3 regions of the Flocculibacter collagenilyticus genome follow, and region 2 is predicted to be linked to each of the others. Evidence: predicted binding sites of a transcription regulator. Region 2 holds the regulator's gene; each other region holds the start of a gene.

Region 1 (5,016 bases), 1.7 Mb from region 2:
AACAGCTTCCCGTTATCGTGTAAATTAACTTATTGTCGTTAATAAGGTTTAGCTAACTAGCTGACTAACCATCAAGTGGTGTGTCGAAATCTTCATGTTTTTCAAAGTCACCAGAAATTTCTTTTAATGCATCGTTTTCGAAATGTATTACTAGCTCTTTACGAAATTTATTACCTTCACCAGTTTTCATCATGTACAGGTAATGCCACTTACTTTTGTCAAATGCATTTTCAGCCATTGGTGTACCTAATACATAAAGTACTTGCTCTTTGGTCATTCTAATTCGCAGTTTATCGACTTCTTTTTGCTCGATAAAATTGCCTTGTGGGATATTAATTCTATAAATCCAGTTTGAACAACCCGCTAATGATAGCGCGAAAAAAAACAGTATGACTTTTCGCAAATTCATCATAAATACTTTACCTAAGATATGGATACATCAAAAAAATGAACGAGGATAATACCCACTCTACAGCCGATGAGCAACAGCTAATCAGCTATTTGGGCATGTTGTTTCGTTCGCCTGCCTATATGACCTATCCAACGGCTAAAAGTTCTTCAGCATTTGCTAAACTGGTTTCAGAAATTGTTTCTCCGCCTAATAAACGGGCAATTTCGGTAATGCGTTCGGTTTGGCTTAGCGGCGTCATTGCTGTATGGGTATGGTTGTTTTTCACGTCTTTACGCACAAATAATTGTTGGTGCCCTTGGCTTGCTACTTGTGGTAAGTGAGTAATACACACTACTTGAGTGGACTCGCCAAGTAGTCTTAATAATTTACCAACAGACGCTGCGGTAGGGCCGCTTACACCTACGTCTACCTCATCAAAAATGAGTGTTGGGGTTGTGACTTTGGCGGCAATAATAACTTGAATGGCTAAGCTAATTCGAGAAAGCTCACCACCCGATGCCACTTTGCCTAACGGTTGTAGTGGTTGTCCTGGGTTGGTGGTTACATTAAAGTCAACCACATCTAAGCCTGCACGTTGGCCTTTTTCTTGATCAAGCTGGGTGATCACCATTTCAAACTTTCCGTTTGGCATACTAAGTTGTTGCATGCTTTTGCTAATAAGCTTGTTAAGCTTTTGCGCGTAATGTTGGCGGCTTTCGCTAAGTTGTTGGCATTGTACTAAATAGGCTTGATGCGCACTTTCTATTTGTTCGTCAAGTTCGTTTAGCCTGTCGGCATTGCCATTAATGGAGGCTAATTGCTCTGCAAGTTGTGCGTGATACTCTGGCAGCTGTTGCGGCGGAATATTGTGCTTTCGCGCTAAACTAACGGCGGCTGCCATACGTTCTTCAACGTCTTGTAATAGGCTTGGGTCTAGCTCAATATTATCGGAAAAGTGGCGTAATTCACGTGCCGCTTCTTCAACTTGAACAGATGCTTCAAATAATAAGTCGGCAATAGGTTTTAGATCGTTATCAAGGTCGCTTAATTTTGCTAGTTGCTGTGCAGCAGTATCAATAAGGTTATGTGCACTTTGTTGGTCATTGTCATAAATGGTATTTAAGCTAAGTAAACACTCGTCGAGTATTTCTTGTCCACCGCTTAGTTTTTTGTGTTGTTGCTCAATCTCTTCGTATTCATTAGGTTGTAAGTCGAACTCGTTTAACTCGCTTACCTGATACTCTAAAAGTTGGCGTTTAGCGTCGTCTTGGAGTTTTGCTTCTAGCAACTGAGAGCGTTCTTTTTTTAATTGCTGCCAATGGCTATAGGCATGGGCAGTGCTATTAAGTAATGGAGTGTGGGCCGCGTATTCGTCTAGCAAATTGCGTTGATGGTCTGACTTTAGTAACAGTTGATGAGCATGTTGCCCGTGAATAGAAACAAGTAACTGACCAAGTTGTTTTAGCTGGCTGACTGGCACGGGGCTACCATTGATATACCCCTTTGAGCGTCCTTCTTTTGAAATAACACGTCTAATAATGCATTCGTGTGTTGTGTTAGATTCGGCAGACGAGTTTGAGTCTGGTTCGGCGCATAATTCATGTTCTTTTAGCCATGTTTTAGCAACAGTTAATTGTGTGATATCAAAAATCGCACAAACTTCGGCTTTATCTGCACCTTGGCGAACCATACTTGCTTCAGCACGATCACCCAAACAAAGTGCGAGTGCGTCGATTGCGATAGATTTACCTGCGCCAGTTTCGCCGGTAATGGTGGTCATTCCGGCAGACCAGTCAACTTCTAAAGACTCTACAATGGCAAAGTTTCGAACGTTTAGAAAATTCAACATAACAAATAACTATTCAGTATTATTACCCAACCTATCTTTATTTTTGTGACCGCGGCGATTTAACATGCCATCAAGCAAGTTAGGTGTAGTATGATTTTTGATACTGTTAATTTATACAGTTATTTTGAATGGCGCAAGTGAATCGTTGAAATTTTATTAAGAAGCGTGTTGGTAATTAAGAAAAGCGCTATTTAACTTACAGCGATAAAGTTGAGATTCTGCGCACTTACACTAAGCGCGCACCCCAACCTAATTTACTGCGTAATACTTTGTAGTAGCTGTAATTTTTAGGGTGAATTAGGCGTAATGGCAAATCACATTTTTTAATAATAACTTCATCGCCGGGCATCACAGACAGTGTAACGTGGCTGTCGCAGCTTATTTGCAGGCTTTCGTCATTCTCCAGCGAAATTAACAGTTTAACTTCACTGTTAGCACTGACAACTAGTGGGCGACTACTTAAGGTGTGCGGAAACATAGGCACTAACGATAAAGTTTGTAATGACGGGTGAACGATGGGGCCGCCACCTGATAATGAATACGCGGTAGAGCCTGTTGGTGTTGCGACAATGAGACCGTCTGACCGTTGGCTATAAACAAATTCATTATCTATGTGTACTTCAAACTCAATCATGTGAGCCACTTTGTCGGCGTGAAGTACGGCTTCATTAACCGCAGTATTACTGCTTTTAATGGTTTGATGACGATGTACAGATACATCAAGCAAAAAGCGGTTTTCTTCTATATATTCACCCGCTAATACTTTTTTTAGTGGCTCTTGAAATGTGTGTGGATCTAAGTCGGTTAAAAAGCCTAAATTACCACGATTAACGCCAATTACTGCCACGTCAAAACGAGCTAATACTCTGGCAGCTCCAAGCATGTTGCCATCTCCGCCAACAACAATGGCAAGGTCACATTGCTCGCCAATTTCAACTAAATCTAAGGTAGCAATATCGTTAAGTTGAAGTTGTTGCGATGAGCGTTTTTCGATAGATACCTGATATTCCAGTTCGGTAAGAAATTGGTAAAGCTGGGTAATCGACTTTGTGGTGCCTTTGTGGTTTGGTTTGCCAATTAAAGCAATGTGTTTAAACGCAGATGTCATTATGATGTTTTAAGTGCTTGAAGATGATGATTATATTAATGGAGTATATCCATGAAATTGCAAAATGCACGGTTTTATTCAGGTTCCGTTAGCTTGCAATTGGTTAATAGTGCCCATATAAAATCGTTATCTATAAAATAGAAAAGAATGAATTAACGAATTTATGAGCGCTAAGCAAGAACGTATGCAGCTGATTATGCAGCTGCTAGTTGAGCATTATATTGAAGACGGTAACCCTGTGTCGTCGAAAAGCTTGGCCAATCAAAATGCCGTTAACTCGAGCCCTGCAACAGTAAGAAATATTATGATGGCGTTGGAGCAACAAGGTTTAATTGCTTCTCCGCATACGTCAGCAGGGCGGGTGCCTACTGCGCAAGGCTTACGTTTTTTTGTTGATCAATTACTGTCTATTAAACCAATAAACGCTGCGGTTGAGCATGAAATTAAACATGCGCTAGATGCTAGCTACTGCCCTAGTGAACTATGCCAACGTGCTAGCAAAGTGCTTGCAGAATTGTCTGACATGACAGGGTTAGTGTCGGTACCCACTCGCGATAATGTGAAATTGCGTCAAATTGAATTGATGCATTTATCTGACTTACGTATTTTATGTGTGTTGATTGAAGACGACGGCGAGATTAAAAACCGCATTATTGATGTATCTCGTCGCTTTACTTCACACGAGTTACAACTTGCTACACAGCTGCTTAATACTGCACTTGTTGGCGTGGACTTGGTGGAAGGGCGGCAGCGCCTAAGTGCAATGTTATGTTGCGTAACCAGCGGTGAAAAAGATCGTGCCAAAGAAGGCATTCACGAAATTGCGTCAAAGGTAGTGGCGGTGTCATTAACGGCATCGGATGACCTGGCACCTGAGCTTATTTATTCTCGTGGTAAAGAGCGCCTGCTGGAATTGCCAGGTACCAATAACGTGAATACGCTTCGAATGTTAATTAATTCATTACACCAAACTGGGCCAATTACCAACATGCTAGCGCGAGCTAAGGGAAATTCGGGTATTAGTTTGTTCATCGGTGAAGAGTGCGGCAGTGAGTTATTGCGTGGTTGTAGTGTAGTGGCAGCGCCATATTATCAACATAAACAAGCTATTGGCTCGGTAGGGATAATTGGTTCGGTGAGAATGAATTATCGTGCGTTAATCCCTGTGGTAGACGCTGTTGCAAGAAATTTAACCGCAGCCTTGAATCAAAATATTCCATCCCCATATTGAATGCAGTTAAGTTATATATTGCCTGTTTAAATCGCTTTGAAGCTGAGTATAATTGCAGGCAGTCGTTATTTATTTCCGGAGATGTTTGATGTCTGAAGCACAACAAGATATGCAACCAGAAGCAGAAGTTGAAAAAGAGTCAGTTGAAGGCCAAGAAGCTAACAACGATGCAGTAGAAAATGTAGCACTTGATGATGCTACCCTAAAACGTATTAACGATCTTGAACAGTCACTTGAAGCTGAAAAAGCAAAAGTAGTAGAACAGCAAGATGCCGTTATTCGTGCTAAAGCTGAAGTTGATAATATCCGCAGACGTGCTGCACAAGATGTTGAAAAAGCTAAAAAGTTTGCACTTGAAAAATTTGCCAGCGCTTTACTACCAGTAGTAGACAACATGGAACGTGCAGTTGAGTTTGCAGACCAAGAAAATGAAGCAA
Region 2 (5,016 bases):
CCCCAAAGTGCGTAAATTCGCAGAAAAATTCGCAGATGAATTATAAGAACACTTATTTGTATTAGTTCAGATTTGTATTAGGTCAGACAAGATCTGACACATCAACATTGAAAACGTGAGAGTTACCCGTTTTATAAAGGTGCTGAATCTTTAAATCAAAACAAACTAAGAGGTAACTCTCATGCTTCATGCTGAGGCAGTCCTTAGCTATAGGAAAGTGTTTTAGCATAGTACTATATAAGAAAGGGGTCCTTGTTATTTTCATAAACCTAGTCTAATACAGTATAAGTATTGGATAAGGTTAGGGTTTATGTGTGATTTATGAAAATAGATAAGAATCAGAAATCAGGTGGGTACTTGCTTATTGCATGCGGTGCCGCTTTTGCTACAGCGGCTGTCTTCAGTGAGCAGTTATCATTTTTTGGGATTGCAGCGATGTTTATCTTATTAGGCATTGCATTTATATTGAAACATAATAACGCTAATACTTAACTTGTATAGCCGTTCAACATGCAGGCGCAGCGTTGTTGATTGCGCCTCTTCTCCTAGCATAGTAAAAAGCCATTTAGTTTTCTTAGGCTCAAAGATGCCAGCCTGTTGCTAAAAATACATTTTAGCGATTGAGTTATCGCAATTAAGAGCCATTTATTCATGGTTAACATGGCGATAGGATGAGGAAAATGTATGAGTTAAGCACGATTGAAAATATAATTTTCTGCTTTGGGCTTTTGTTATTTGCCTTGTTAATTTACGGATTGATGAGACTAGTACGCTGGGCTAAGCGCATGCCAAAAGGCGCATTTCTACTACTTACTATTTTTCCACTTATATCAATTTTTTCTATTCCCCCTCCTGTATTTAAAAAGGTCAACACGCCCTAAACAAGAGCTGCGAAAAAGAAGATGAGGGTGATCCCCCTGAAGATGAATAACTTCGAAGAAAAGATAATTACGCATCAATGTAATAAACTCTTTGCCATCTATCATTAACTGTATATACTCACAGTATCAATGTACTGTATGGAATAACAGCGTATGCGCCCATTAACGCCGAGGCAGTCGGAAATACTGCAGCTTATTAAAGATAAAATTCATGCTACAGGCATGCCGCCAACACGAGCAGAAATTGCGAAAACGCTAGGGTTTAAATCCGCTAACGCTGCGGAAGAGCATTTAAAAGCGTTAGCAAAAAAAGGCTTTATTGAGATTATTCCGGGAACATCACGCGGTATCCGCCTTGTTGAAGATGATACATTTGAAGAAGAAGGGTTACCGCTAATTGGTCAAGTGGCAGCGGGTTCACCTATTTTAGCGCAAGAACATGTTGAAGCGCATTATAAGGTTGATCCTCATTTATTTAAGCCTAACGCTGATTACTTACTACGTGTTAATGGTATGAGTATGAAAGACATAGGTATCATGGATGGCGATTTACTTGCGGTTAAAAAAGCGGAAGTGGCCGAAAACGGGCAAGTGGTCGTTGCAAGAGTAGAAGACGATGTAACGGTTAAGCGTCTTGAAAAGAAAGGCGACAAAGTGCTGCTTCACGCTGAAAACGATGAGTTTGATACCATTGTTGTAGACTTAACTTATCAACCGTTTGCAATTGAAGGACTAGCTGTTGGCGTTATTCGAAATGCAGACTGGTTTTAAGCTTCTCTAACGATTTATTTTCTATTAAAAAATGTCCAACATTAAAATAGCTAGCTAAATGCAGTTGGCTATTTTTCATTTTTATACTACCCACACCTTTTCATAAATTAGGCTTGCGCTAGCTAGTGGTAAAATTGTCGTAAGTGAAAAATTTATTTAAACCTGCATCGTACGTCCTTTCTTAGTTTGCTCATGATATGCACAAAATTTTTATAATTTTTTTCAAATAACTGTAGATTATTTGTCTGATTTGTTTAATTCTAATACACAATTCGATTAAAAAACTATCAAGAGACTTAGTTTAATCGATACGTAACATAAAGATAATAATAAGTATTTCGAAAATACTAATCTAAAATCTTAGAGTCATAATCAGCAAACGAGATGGTTGAGGCGTGCGCTAAGTCAAACCATTACGTGGAGAACGGGAAATAATAAAAATAGCACCGTTAGTACTGTGAGATGTTTACAAATATGGTGTTCTTTTTTATTTAAATTACTTCTTAATTGCTGCCTCTGAGGTGTTAGCAAGTGCGAGCTGTTCGAAATATAACAATAATAATTGAGCGGAATCGTCGCACAGGTTAAGTAGTACAGTGCATTTCGATCTGCTTTTTGCTTTAGCAAAAGACAGAGGAGAAGTCACGTGACCATATTGAGTTGTCGTCGCTGGTGGATCATGCTTGCGTTCTTGGCAGGTAACGTTACTGCGGAAGAGTTACCTTTAAATATGACTAAAGGTGTGACCGCAATTAGTGAACAAGTATACGGATTACACATGACCATTTTTTGGATTTGTTGTGTAATTGGTCTTGCCGTGTTTGGTGTGATGTTTTGGTCTATTTACCACCATCGTAAATCTAAAGGTGCAGTGCCTGCACAATTCCATGAAAATACAAAAGTTGAAATTGTATGGACAGCAATTCCATTTTTTATTTTGGTAGGTATGGCTATTCCGGCAACACTTACATTAATGGCGATGGAAGATACCAGCAAAGCTGATGTCAGCATTCAGGTTACTGGCTCGCAATGGAAATGGCACTACAAGTATTTAGATAGTGGTGTTGAGTTTTATAGCTTAATGGCTACTCCTAAAAGTGAGATTGCAAACAAACGGCAAAAAGGCAAAAACTACTTGCTTGAAGTTGACCGCCCCCTTGTTATTCCTACCAATAAAAAAGTGCGTTTTTTAATTACTTCTGATGACGTTATTCATAGCTGGTGGGTGCCAGACTTTGCGGTGAAAAAAGACGCAAATCCCGGGTTTATTAATGAAGCGTGGACCGAGGTAAATGAACCAGGGATTTATCGTGGTCAATGTGCTGAGTTATGCGGAAAAGATCATGGCTTCATGCCAGTTGTCGTTATTGCAAAAGCCCCTGCTGAATATGAGAAGTGGCTCAACGAAACTAAATTAGTGCAACAAAAAGCCAAAGAAGAAGAACAAAAATTATTGGCGATGAATATGTCTCAGGATGAGTTAATGGCAGTGGGTGAAAAAGTATATAACACCAGCTGTGCGGCATGTCACCAACCTAATGGGCAAGGTATACCAGGAGTCTTTCCAGGTATTAAAAATAGCCCAATTGCTACAGGCGAATTAGATGCGCACATTGACATTGTTGTAAATGGTAAGGGTGGAACCGCAATGCAAGCATTTGGTAAGCAGCTAAGTTTAAAAGAGTTAGCGGGAGTAATTACTTACCAACGTAACGCGTGGGGTAATGATATGGGTGACAGCGTGCAAGCTGCGCAAGTATATAAACTATTAAGCGGTCAACAGGAGTAAGGACATGACAGTAGCAACTGAACACGCGCATCAAGATCATGATGACCACCACCACAAACCAACAGGAATAAAACGTTGGTTATATACCACTAACCATAAAGACATAGGAACCCTGTACCTGTGGTTCTCATTTATTATGTTTTTAATTGGTGGCGCCATGGCGATGGTGATCCGCCTTGAGTTATTCCAACCCGGTTTACAAGTTGTAGAGCCAGACTTCTTTAACCAAATGACCACAGTACACGGCCTGATTATGGTATTTGGAGCAGTAATGCCTGCGTTTACTGGTTTGGCAAACTGGATGATCCCAATGATGATTGGTGCGCCAGATATGGCACTACCAAGAATGAATAACTGGAGCTTTTGGATTTTACCGTTTGCCTTTTTAATCTTGTTATCTTCATTATTTATGGAAGGCGGTGGCCCTAACTTTGGTTGGACCTTCTATGCACCTCTGTCTACTACATATAGTAATGACTCAACGGCATTTTTTGTCTTTTCGGTGCATATCATGGGTATTTCATCCATTATGGGCGCAATTAACGTTATTGTGACTATATTTAACTTGCGTGCACCGGGCATGACCTTTATGAAAATGCCTCTGTTCGTTTGGACATGGTTAATTACTGCTTTTTTACTCATCGCCGTTATGCCAGTACTGGCGGGCGCTGTGACAATGGTGTTAACAGATAAGTATTTTGCTACTTCTTTCTTTGATGCCGCAGGTGGTGGCGACCCGGTAATGTTCCAGCATATTTTCTGGTTCTTTGGCCATCCTGAAGTGTACATCATGATTTTGCCTGCATTTGGCATTATTTCGACGATTGTACCAACCTTTTCACGTAAGAAATTGTTTGGGTATGCATCCATGGTTTATGCAACGTCATCCATTGCGTTACTCTCTTTTATCGTGTGGGCGCACCACATGTTTACAACAGGGATGCCGTTAGCTGGCGAGCTGTTCTTTATGTATTGCACTATGCTGATATCGGTACCCACAGGTGTAAAAGTGTTTAACTGGGTGGCAACAATGTGGCGCGGCGCAATGACATTTGAAGTGCCTATGCTATTTTCTTTGGCCTTCATAGTGTTGTTTACCATTGGTGGATTATCAGGGCTAATGCTGGCAATTACTCCGGTAGACTTCCAATATCATGACACCTACTTTGTGGTGGCGCACTTCCATTACGTGCTGGTTACAGGGGCGGTATTCTCAATTATGGCGGGAGCCTATTATTGGCTACCAAAGTGGACAGGAAATATGTTCGACGAGTCACTTGCTAAATGGCATTTCTGGTGTTCATTAATTTCAGTAAACGTATTGTTCTTCCCAATGCACTTTGTAGGGCTTGCTGGCATGCCGCGACGCATACCTGATTACGCGCTTCAATTTGCCGACTTCAATGCCATTATTAGTATTGGCGGCTTTGCATTTGGCTTATCTCAGCTCATTTTCTTAGCTGTGGTGCTTAAGTGCATTAAAGGTGGCGAGCAGTCACCCGCTAAATCATGGGAAGGTGCGGAAGGTTTAGAGTGGGAGGTTGCATCGCCAGCACCGTATCATACTTTCACTAC
Region 3 (5,016 bases), 990 kb from region 2:
CTACTGAAAGTGAACAGCCAGCCCAACAGTTAGACGATGAAAATGAACTTGCGCCAATAGAAGATAATGCGCCCGATTCGCCTACGTCGCTTGACGATTCAAATCACACTGATCAAACAGGCCGCCTACTGAACGCGTTAGTCAACTTTACCCACTCAGTGAATAGCAATATCAGCGCCCGACAAGCGAATTTGCCACAAACCAATGAAAATAACGTTACCACGCCAACAAGTGTTAATAATATTGAAGAAATGACGCTAGCTGAAATTGAAACATTGCTTATTGATAATATGGAGAAGCTAACAGCGTTAATTTCAGCCCCCATTAATACCTATAATGTGCAAGTTAGCGCCAACGATCCTAGTAAAGAATTTGCCACCGCTATCCATCACTATAAAAACGAAATGTTTCATAAAGCCGCTAAGTGGATGCGTAAAGCCGCAATGAAAGGTCACGTAAAAGCACAGTTTTATCTGGGCATTATGTTTTTAAAAGGTGAAGGTTTACCTAAAAGTATTTACCATTCATATTCATGGTTAACCCTAGCCGCTTCACAGGATAACCAAGAGGCGTTAGCCGCGAAAAGTCAGCTAGAAAAAAAACTAACATCATTGGAAATAAATTCAGCCAGTAAATTAGCTGCTGAGCGGTATGAACAGATCCACAATTTTTTGCAAGGTTATAACTAATTTCCTTGCACACATTTGGCCAGTACCGCTCGCAGTTCATCAATGCTTTTATATTGTAACTACCTAATGAGTTAAAGCTGGCTTAATTAGCGCCTGCGTTCACAATAACACCGTCTTTTATTTCAAGAATGTCATCATCTGGGTGAATGAGCTCTCGATGATGGCTAATCATAATCACACGCATTTTACGTGCTATTTGACGCAGTAATACCATTAGCTCGCTTTTATTTTTACTGTCTAAAGCCGAGGTTGGCTCATCCAGTAATAATACTTTAGCTTGGCGTAGCATAGCTCTAGCAATGGCAAAGCGCTGCTTTTCTCCTCCAGAAAATTGATGAGCTTGCTCAGAAATCACTTGATCTAAATTATGATCAATCCTATCCAGCCATGCCTGTAAGCCAACAGACATTAAGATTTCTAGCATTTCTTCATCACTAATGTTTTCTGACAAACCCAACGTTAAGTTTTGACGAATGCTGGCATGTAATAGCTTTGGCTCTTGATCAACCCAAGCAATGGCTTGGCGAACTGAATGAAGATTATATTCACTCAATGTTTTGCCATTAATTAAAACATTATTATAAGTTTCTGGATAAAACCCTAAAAACTGGTTAAGCAATGTACTCTTACCACTGCCACTTTCTCCTAGCACTACCGATAAGCCCGAAGAAGTAAACTGGTAACTAATGTCTTTTAAAATATATTTGTCATCTCTAACAAAAGTGAGATCTTTCAAGGCGAGTTCTAAAACATCGTGAAGTAATTCCGGTGCATTATTACTCTCAACTGGCATTTGGCTAATCTCTGACAAACGGCTCGCCGCACCCATCGCTTTATTTAAGTTACTAAAGAACATCGCCATGGCCATAAGTGGAAACGTGAGTCCAAATAAATAAAGCAAAAAAGCAGTAATAGTACCTAACGTCATCGAGCCTTGTTTTAGCCAGTAGGCTGAAAAAGCTAAAATGGCAATCATGCTTATCATCAATACTAAATTGGCAATTGGCCCAATAATTGACAGTATTTTTGTAGCCCGCATTTCTTGGTGAAAACACTCATTTAATAACTCATTTGACTGTTTATGTAACTGACTACTAGCGTTATGAGACTTAATTAGCTTGCTGTAGCGTAACCATTCCGTTGTATATTTAAGTAAATTAGCTTCCGCTGCCTGAGTCTTTTGACCAATATTATTCATCATTAAAGCGATAGGCGTAATAATAATGAACCCTGCGAACACACAGCATACTAATACTAAAGTCAGTCGCCAATCTAAAGTAAACATAATGGCAATAACTGCAAACAGTGATATTAGTCCACTTAGCAGCCCCACTAAATCTTCGGCCAAAACATTTTTAACTTCTTTAGAGTCATTAACAACACGCGCACCTAATTCTGCACTATGCTCAAAGTCTAAACTTTGGCTTTGCGTGTGCAATAGTCGCCCTATAAGACTAAAACGTAAGCGAAAACTAATTTGATGCCCTAATCGGCCACCAAACCAGCCTAATATAGCTTCAAAACAAGCAGCAATAAGCACAATAGCAACTAAGCCTAAAATGATGCTGGTTTCAATGCCTTCACTACTGATTGAGTCAACTAGGTAGCTCGAGTACAAAGGTAAAACTAACTCGAATGATGTAGCAATAATGACTAACAGGCCAAGTAGAATAAATGATTTTTTAGATGGCTTATGTGGCGACAAAAGCTTCCACAATGATTTTGAATTCCCTACTGCTGGCTCCATAAGAACTTCCTTTTTAATTACCCCTAATTCAGGGTGAAAATTTAACTAAACGTTAGTTGATCGTACAACTAAAAACTATTAGGACGAGGGCTAGCGTGAAAAATTAGTTGATTTAATTAACGATGTCTATGCCTTTTTCTAATAAAAGGATGCCAATCCACAGCATAGTTAGTTGCGAGTATTGCCGAGTCAGGACATAGAGCAGTCGGCCAGCATTGCGAATTCAAACAATACCTAATCATCAATCACAAATATATAAAGCCAACAATTATGGCTGAAGAATTGAGATTTATACCAGACTAGGGGGTTTTATAGTTGGAGAATTCACCGAAGCTTTTTGAATTAAGAGCAGCGAAACAGTAAAAAATAGCTTGCACACAACAACTGTATGAACTACTGTATATATACTGTATTTTTAAACAGTGTTTCAACTGGAGCTATTTATGAACGTTGTAGAACATAACAATAATAACAACTGTAATATCAACTGTGAAAATAATCAGCATTCGTTATCGAATGGCATAGCAACAAACAATGTAGTCCAACTCATTAAAGTTGAAGATGAGCTATCCGCTACATTCGAACTGATCAAAATAGTAAAAAAGCACGCTCACTCTAAAAAATGGACACTATTGATAGCTCCTGAGCATGTGCCTAGTAAACAGCTATTAAACAGCTGTAGCGTGAACTTTGAGCATGTATTAGTTATTCACGAAAAGCAAATAACCAACAAATTAGACGTGATCCGTAATGCACTTAAATATGGTACTTGTAGCGCAGTTGTCACTTGGATGGATGTGTTTACCACAGACATGCTCAACGAATTAAATCACCTAACAAACGCGTCAAGCTGCGCATTTTACGCACTTAATAAGCAAACAGTGCCAATCAGCAACGGACCTATTCATACTCATACAGTGACCAACAGCCACTCTATAGCGCAGACATGCTGATGCATTGTCGTCAAATCAATCAGAGTTTCAGGTAGACAACAAAAAATTGCCCGGGGCGCAGCTATTTTGCTTACTAATTTTTTAGCTGCGCCTCTTTTTAATTGTTCTTTGCCGTATGCAAGCCATAAAAAAACCAGCACATAATGTGCTGGTTTTTTTCACTTCTATTATATGTAGTAATGACAAGCGCATACTTGTAATTTACTTATAAAAGCTAACCATTTTTTCTAGTGAAATTGGTTTAATTTTAGACGCATTACCGCTAGTACCAAATGACTCATAGCGTGCTTTAACAATTTCGTACATTGCTGTAGTGGCTGCTGATAAATATTTACGTGGATCAAACTCGCTTGGATTTTCAGCTAAGAAGCGGCGGATAGCACCTGTAGAAGCTAAACGTAAATCAGTATCAATATTTACTTTACGTACACCATGCTTGATACCTTCTTGAATTTGCTCAACCGGTACACCATACGTTTCAGGGATTTCGCCACCAAATTGATTAATAATTTTTAACCAGTCTTGTGGTACTGAAGATGAACCATGCATCACTAAATGCGTATTTGGAATACTTTCATGAATCGCCTTAATTCTATCAATAGCAAGAATATCGCCTGTTGGTGGGCGAGTAAATTTATACGCACCATGCGATGTACCACATGCAATTGCTAAGGCATCAACACCTGTTTTTTCTACAAAATCTTTCGCTTCTTCAGGATCAGTTAACATTTGCTCTTGGCTTAATGTACCTTCAGCACCTATTCCGTCTTCTTCACCTGCTTGACCCGTTTCTAATGACCCCAAACAACCAAGCTCGCCTTCTACAGAAACACCACACGCATGCGCCATTTCAACTGTTCTGCGGGTTACATCAACATTGTACTCGTACGATGATGGTGTTTTACCATCTTCCATTAACGAGCCGTCCATCATTACAGATGAAAAGCCTAATTGAATTGAGCGTTGGCAAACAGCTGGTGATGTACCATGATCTTGATGCATTACTACTGGAATATGTGGAAACTCTTCAGTTGCCGCTAAAATTAAATGACGTAAGAATGGGGCTCCAGCATATTTTCTTGCACCTGCTGACGCCTGAACAATTACAGGGCTATCAGTTTCGTCTGCCGCCTGCATAATGGCACGCATTTGCTCTAAATTATTAACGTTAAAAGCAGGGATCCCGTAGCCATGCTCAGCAGCATGGTCTAGCATTTGACGCATTGAAATTAATGCCATTGTTGCAACTCCTAGTTGTTTTAATGTTGATACTTTAAATGTAGGGTAAAAGTATCTTAATAATATTTGCGCGCAAATATGCGCTTAAAATAAATTGTTCTTAACTTCTTATTACCTAGGTGCTTACCCAAGTAAATTATTTCGCTGCGCGCTCTTCGAGTATAGCAACCGCAGGTAATGTTTTACCTTCTAAAAACTCTAAAAACGCACCGCCGCCAGTCGATATATATGATATCCGGTCAGCTAAATTGTACTTATCGATGGCAGCTAATGTGTCACCGCCACCAGCAATAGAGAATGCATCGCTTTGGGCTATTGCATTAGCAATAGTTTTGGTGCCCTCACCAAACTGGTCAAACTCAAATACGCCCACCGGACCATTCCACAC

What was found. Region 2 encodes LexA, which represses DNA repair genes until DNA is damaged. Its sites were predicted from a motif close to TACTGTATNNNNATACAGTA; they were not measured.
Region 1: the regulator LexA is predicted to act here: its motif matches at 2,342-2,361, upstream of recN (DNA repair protein RecN).
Region 3: the regulator LexA is predicted to act here: its motif matches at 2,842-2,861, upstream of HUU81_RS06440 (SulA-like leucine-rich domain-containing protein).

The regions. Positions count from the first base shown of each region.
Region 1 is NZ_CP059888.1:2,744,149-2,749,164, reverse strand. It holds gene HUU81_RS12180 (outer membrane protein assembly factor BamE) at 65-409, opposite strand; gene recN (DNA repair protein RecN) at 537-2,240, opposite strand; gene nadK (NAD(+) kinase) at 2,467-3,348, opposite strand; gene hrcA (heat-inducible transcriptional repressor HrcA) at 3,512-4,579, shown strand; gene grpE (nucleotide exchange factor GrpE) at 4,668-5,016, shown strand, end outside.
Region 2 is NZ_CP059888.1:463,357-468,372, forward strand. It holds gene HUU81_RS02065 (hypothetical protein) at 1-46, shown strand, start outside; gene HUU81_RS02070 (hypothetical protein) at 322-492, shown strand; gene lexA (transcriptional repressor LexA) at 1,035-1,652, shown strand; gene coxB (cytochrome c oxidase subunit II) at 2,332-3,441, shown strand; gene ctaD (cytochrome c oxidase subunit I) at 3,446-5,016, shown strand, end outside.
Region 3 is NZ_CP059888.1:1,449,759-1,454,774, reverse strand. It holds gene HUU81_RS06450 (SEL1-like repeat protein) at 1-689, shown strand, start outside; gene HUU81_RS06445 (ABC transporter ATP-binding protein) at 772-2,436, opposite strand; gene HUU81_RS06440 (SulA-like leucine-rich domain-containing protein) at 2,880-3,389, shown strand; gene fba (class II fructose-bisphosphate aldolase) at 3,591-4,628, opposite strand; gene HUU81_RS06430 (phosphoglycerate kinase) at 4,765-5,016, opposite strand, start outside.